DNA from 2 places in the Holdemania sp. genome. Region 2 is predicted to be linked to the other one. Evidence: a T-box and tRNA genes for the amino acid it is inferred to sense, from the RefSeq annotation. Region 2 holds a T-box; the other holds one or more tRNA genes.
What was found. A T-box is a leader RNA that pairs with one kind of tRNA and senses whether it is charged. The one in region 2 lies ahead of serS (serine--tRNA ligase), so its partner is inferred to be a tRNA-Ser.

Region 1: it encodes a tRNA-Ser, which carries the amino acid that the T-box ahead of serS (serine--tRNA ligase) is inferred to sense. The anticodon was not compared.

What each region holds. Positions count from the first base shown of each region.
Region 1 covers NZ_CFQZWI010000087.1:8,952-12,211, reverse strand. The annotation lists partial or broken gene AC5OW4_RS11960 (hypothetical protein) at 1-565, opposite strand, end outside; tRNA gene AC5OW4_RS11955 (tRNA-Leu) at 924-1,010, opposite strand; gene AC5OW4_RS11950 (phosphatase PAP2 family protein) at 1,064-1,594, opposite strand; tRNA gene AC5OW4_RS11945 (tRNA-Ser) at 1,730-1,819, opposite strand; gene AC5OW4_RS11940 (TM2 domain-containing protein) at 1,921-2,607, opposite strand.
Region 2 covers NZ_CFQZWI010000007.1:12,526-15,785, forward strand. The annotation lists gene serS (serine--tRNA ligase) at 1-1,275, opposite strand, end outside; T-box leader at 1,314-1,515, opposite strand; gene AC5OW4_RS02420 (helix-turn-helix transcriptional regulator) at 1,657-2,634, opposite strand; gene gyrA (DNA gyrase subunit A) at 2,919-3,260, opposite strand, start outside.

The DNA of each region.
Region 1 (3,260 bases), on a different contig from region 2:
ATGAATCGTCAGACAGATAAACTAAATAGGACTTTCCAACTTCAATGTCGATATCTTCGGAAACTTTTTGCTTGATATAAGCAGGTTTTTCAGTGGCTGATGCCACAGCGTTCCTTTGACTGGGCTCTAAGGTTTGAAGATATTCTTCGTAAGCGATGATACCGCCAGAACGTGTGAAATGGATCGTTTGACCGGCAGAAAGATCACCTTTCAGGCTTTTGAGAATTGTCAGAGTGCCATAAGTATAAGGCAGAACAATCTTATGTTTGATCTCATGAACGGTGCTTCCTCCCTCAATGGAACAAACTGTCGCTAAAACGACATCGGTGCTGGCCTGAATAAGCGTATCCTGATCCAGCGCGTCAGGGACAAATTCCAAAAGCAGATTCTGAATTTGAATCGAATCCGGATCCAGTTGGGCATAGGCGTCGGTATAGGAACAAGCCTGCAGATCAGCAGAAGCGGAAGATTCGTCAAGCTGAACCTGAGGGGCGGCGTTATTCCTGTCGACGGCGCAAGCAGCAAGCAGAAATGCACAGAGGAGAACAGTACCGGAATTCTTCATTGAAACACCTCCTGAAATTAAGCAGAATACATTATTTATCTAAAGTATAACAAAAATAAGACGGGAAGGGATCCAAGTTCATAAAAAGTTAAGAAAACAGGGATAACATTAGTCATATTAAGAACGTTAAATTGATAAGATTAGAGGACGCTGATCTGAAATGTGATTCATGAAAAAAATAGTGATTCTGACGTTGAAATCATCCTGTTGGACTTTCTATTTATGAAGATGGCTATTTCCTGCATCTGATATTTCCTTTTCTGCCGAGGCAGGTGCTGGATAAGCTCAAAAATCGTCAGTTATCACCGCTAAGGTTCAAATACAAAAAAATCAGACTTTCGTCTGATTGTCTTTTTCGTGGTCCCCGGGGCCGGACTCGAACCGGCATGGTATCACTACCGAACGATTTTGAGTCGTTTGCGTCTACCAATTTCGCCACCTGGGGAATTCATGTGCTTATTTATTATATCTGATCCCCAGAGTGAAATCAAGTAGAAATTAACACTTTTCCCCGTCGGCCGGTGTGAGCTTAACGCTGCGTTGCTTCATCAATCGGACAAGCCAGGCGCCGATACACAGACCGACAAGACAGCCTGCCAGAACGTCCGAGGGGTAATGCACGTGCAGGTAAATCCGTGAGAAGGCGATTAAAACAGCTCCGCCTAATCCCATCCATTTATAAGGGCCGCCATAAGCGAATAGAATCATCATCGCCGCAAAGGAAGTCGCGGTATGACCTGATGGAAACGAACTGGACGTCGGCATCGCAATCAGAGCCGGCAGTTCGGCATGCGTCATAAACGGCCGCGGCCGGTCGACCAGCTGTTTAATTACTAAATCGTTTAACGACCAGGTCAGCACGATGGCCAGAAGCAGAAAGGCGGCAGTCTGACGATCCTTCTTAATAAAGTAAAAATAAAATGCGAAGCAAATCCACAATGCGCCTAAATTTCCCCAGCCGGTAATAAAGCGCATGACCGCCGTCATGGCCGGAGATTGGAACACCTGTGTGATCCATTCCATAATCATGAAATCCAAAGGGAATCCCTCCTTCTTGAAACTATCCCTAGCATAACACAAAAGGGCGGTACTGATTCTTAAGAGTTGTTGAAAAAAACTTAAGAAAATAAAGAAAAAAGGCTTGGTTAAGCCTTTATTTACACATGGCGGAGAACATGAGATTCGAACTCACGGAAGCGTTGCCACTTCGCCACCTTTCCAAGATGGTGCCTTAAACCACTCGGCCAATTCTCCAAGTGCTTTTATATTATAGCGGATCCATATCGGGATGTCAAAGGTTTTAGCAAAATTCATAAGAAAAAGACGACTCAGCAGCCGTCTTTCTTACTTGTCTTTCAGATTTTGTTCAACGTTTCCTTCGTCTTTTCAATCATGGGATTAATCAGTCCGGCATATTTCGGAAAATGGTATTTGCAGTCGATCAATTCCTCGGTCAGCGTCATCAGCTCCTGTTTCAATTTGACAGTATCCATTGTGATCTGGGATTTTTCCAAGGCCATGGAGATCCGCGTACTGACCGCTTCAGCGAATTTGCGGTCCATCGCCTGCCGCAGATCGCTCTGATGAAACGGAGGTTCAACGTCAATGTCCTGCGCCAGATCCCACATCTGTTCAACGTCTTTATTCAGAATATCAAAACGGCGCAGGTAATCCTCTAAATGCGGCTGGCCTTTTTCCACTTCGTCGATGACGCGGGTGAAGTGTTTGGAGATTTGTAAATAATCCTGCTCCATTTGTTCCTCGCAATGCGGACATAAGGTGGATTCGCGGTTCGGCTCCAGACGTCGTCCGCACTGACGGCAATGTCTTCCGTCATTTTGCGGTTCGCTGTTTGTTTTGAACATTGTAATGAAGGCGCGGATCGTATCAATCAGCCAGCCGATTCCCATGACCCCAAATGTAAAGAAGTATAAAACTCCCAAGCCATATTGGCGGCGAATAAAGTGGTGAACGCCAAAGACTCCAAAAAAGAAGGTGATAAAAAACATAAGTATCGGATCATATTCTTCATGATCATTCATAAGGTAAACCTCCTGTGCAGCATATTTGCGTTTGTAAATACAGTATATCAGATTTATTTAAAAACAATCGGAAAAACTTATGAAGAATTTCGTAAGAAAGTGACTTTTCGGCGAAGCTGCAAGAAGAAAAGCGTTGTTCGCTGAGACAACCGTGACTGAATCCATTTGTCCTTTCTTTGGATTGAACTTTACTGGAAACAGAAACAAAACCTGATTTCGCCAGATAGGGTTAAAAAGACCACAGACAAAGAAAAGTTGATTTCCGCAAGAGACCCTTAAGAGAACTGTTCGCGTTCTTTTAGCTTTGCGAATAATCTTTTTATCATTTCCTTTAGGCGGATATTGATCTTCAGCGCCAACTTACACATGGAAAGCGGCACATTGCGGATGCCCGTTCCGATAGAATCGTCTTTTCGTTTTTCCATAATCGGCTCAAACAGACACAATTCAACCCTGGAAAATGAAGATAATTTTATGCTTAAACAGGATTGCCGCGGGAATGGAAGGAATGAAAAACAGGTTGTCTTTCATCTGCCGGATTTTTTGCGCCTGGTTTTCAGTAATCCATTGCTCGCCATGCAAGAAACATAAAAAAACCAAAACAAGTGAAAAAAGCAATGATTATTCTGACCGTTTGTTTTACTCTGAAAATT
Region 2 (3,260 bases):
CTCGATTTTTGTCTTTCCGCCCATATACATTCTTAACGGTTCAGGAATATTCACCGTTCCGTCAGCGTTTAAATTGTTTTCCAGGAAAGCAATCAGCATTCTTGGCGGAGCTACGACTGTGTTATTCAGCGTATGGGCAAAATACTTCCCTTCCTTGCCCTGAACACGAATGCCTAATCGGCGAGCCTGCGCATCGCCCAGATTAGAGCAGCTGCCTACTTCAAAATACTTCTTCTGACGCGGAGACCAGGCTTCTACGTCGCAGCTCTTTACTTTCAGATCTGCCAGGTCGCCAGAGCAGCATTCCAGCGTTCTGACAGGAATATCCAGTGAACGGAAGAAATCGACCGAGTTCTTCCACAGCTGATCATACCAGTATTTTGAGTCTTCCGGCTTGCAGACAACGATCATTTCCTGCTTTTCGAACTGATGAATTCGATAAACGCCGCGTTCTTCAATGCCATGCGCACCCACTTCTTTACGGAAGCATGGGGAATAAGACGTCAGCGTCTGCGGAAGCTGTTCTTCATCAATAATCGTATCAATGAACTTGCCAATCATGGAATGTTCGCTGGTACCAATCAAATACAGGTCTTCCCCTTCAATTTTATACATCATGTTTTCCATTTCCGCAAAGCTCATGACGCCTGTGACCACGTCGCTGCGGATCATAAATGGCGGGATGTAGTAGGTAAAGCCACGGTCGATCATGAAATCCCGCGCATAGGACAAAATTGCAGAATGCAGACGGGCAATATCGCCTTTTAAATAGTAGAAACCATTTCCACTCGTTTTTCTGGCACTGTCCAGATCAATTCCATCAAACGACTCCATGATCTCCGTATGATAAGGAATCTCAAAATCAGGAACGACAGGCTCGCCGAATTTTTCAATTTCCACGTTTTCACTGTCATCTTTGCCAATCGGGACTGTTTCATCAATGATATTCGGCAGCACAAGCATAATCTTTTTGATCTCCGCTGCTAATTCTTCTTCCTTCACTTCCAAATCAGCCAGCTGCCTTGCAATATTGGCAACCTCTTTCTTTGCTTCTTCCGCTTTTTCTTTTAAGCCCTGCTTCATAAAGCCGCCGATCTGCTTACTGATGGCATTCCGCTGTCCCCGCAGACTATCGCCGTCGGTTTTCGCCTTCCGGAACTGACGATCCAATTCGACCACCTTATCGACTAATTCCAATTTTTGATTCTGAAACTTCTTTTTAATGTTTTCTTTGACTACTTCTGGATTTGTACGCAACAAATTGATGTCCAGCATGACTATTTCCTCCTTTTAACATAAAAAAGGCCCGCCCACTCAGGGACGATGCCTCGTGTTGCCACCCTAATTACCAATGTTTCACGTGAAACATCAGTCACTTGAATCGTTAACGGCGATAACCGGAAAGGTTCACTTTCACTCCGAGGTGGATTTCAGCACGGATTGACAACAGTTTTCACCAACCACTGTTTCTCTAAAGAAAATCATGTACTTACTTATCCTCATCTACGTTTTAACACCTTCATTTTAATCAAGCCCCATTTTTTTGTCAATGGATAAAACGAAACCAACGTAATTCCGATTTCATTCCTTCTTCAGTTTGACCCGAAAGAAAGAAAATAAACGAGAAATTGAGATATTGAATCCGCAAAACGAAAATTAATCTGAAAACTTACGAACTGGGCGGATATATTTCCAGCACCGCTCAGGATTAAAATAGAAATAAATTAACCGTCCTGGAGTCGTTGTATCATAACCATATCCAGTGTCTTTGAAATCAAAATCAGCCATCGCCTTCTCAACTTTTTCCTCAACGCTGCGATTTTCCTGTTCATAATCAAACGGGCCATGCTCAAAAACGAGGTATTCGCCCTCAGGAATTTCTGTCAGCTGCATCCCTGTGGGAATTTCTCCTTGATACTCGTTGGGAAGCCGGACTCCGTAACACTCTGTACGGGGGAAGCCCCAGTCGCATAGCCGTCCTGACGGATCATTACGATAAGCCATAATCTGACCTCCGCCGCTGTTCGCTTCGCTTCCGCCCTCATCATCTAATTTTCCTTTGATACTGTCGAGCAATCCGCAAATCGTTGCCTGATCCTGACCTGGAATCTGATTTTGTTTCTGCCAGAAATCCCAGTATCCGTTACTCTCTTTATTTTCAACATACAAAAATTGATGAGCTGGAATCGTAACGAAATAAATTTTTAAAGCTTCTGATGACTTAACCATACCAATCTCTCCTTGTCCAAAAAAGTAGCGATCAAAAGGATTGATTTTCGTACGTAAAATAACTGGCACAGGATGTCTCCGATAATCGCTGGGCGTTATGCCATACAAGTTTTTAAACGCCCGGGTAAAGGCTTCATGGGAAGAAAAGCCATAATCCAGAGCGATTTCCAGGATTCCTTTCTCACTGTCACGGACTTCCTTTAAAGCAAAGGCCAGTTTCCGCCGGCGCAGATAATCCCGAAACACCATTCCCGATATTGCCTTAAATTTTCGCGCTGTATAAAACTCGGAATAGCCCAGCTGATCGGCCAAAGCATTCAAGGTCAGAAATTCGTCCTGATGCGCTTTGATACTCTCGTCAATCACATTAACGACGTACTGAATCTGTTTTTGCCATTCAAGCATAAATCTTTCCTCCTTTCGCTGCTTACTTTGCAATTATAGGCCACCCCCTGCTTCGCCGCTTGATCAGACTTGCCTTTTTCGTTTTTCACTTTCAGGAATTGAAGATCTTGATTTCAGCTTGAATATTATTCTTATTAAAATTGAGAACGCTTCTCTTCTCTGTTACATCCTATTCTTTATCCTGTTCTAAAAATTATTAAAGTGAATGTGAATTCCGAAAAAAAGCTATAATCTTAATCGACTATAGCTTTTTCATTACTTTTTAAAACTAGTTCTATTTCAGTCTATTCCTGAATCTCAGATTCAGATGCGTCACCTTGAACTTCGCTGCTCTGATCCCCGGTTTCATCCGTTTCTACCGTTGAATTCAGTTCGCTGTTTCCGGCTTCGTCCTCTGTTTCCTCATCGTCTTCCGACTTGTAAACGATGGCAACCGTTGAAACACTCTGGCTGTCTTCTACGGAAATCAACTTCACACCCTGCGTATTCCGGCTGTATACCGAAACCTTTTCCAAACTGATTCGAATGACGATTCCTTCGTTGGTCATAATCAGGCAGTCTTCATCGCCGTTGACCGCGCGTAAGAAGACTAACGGTCCGTTCTTATCGGTAACCTGAACGGTCTT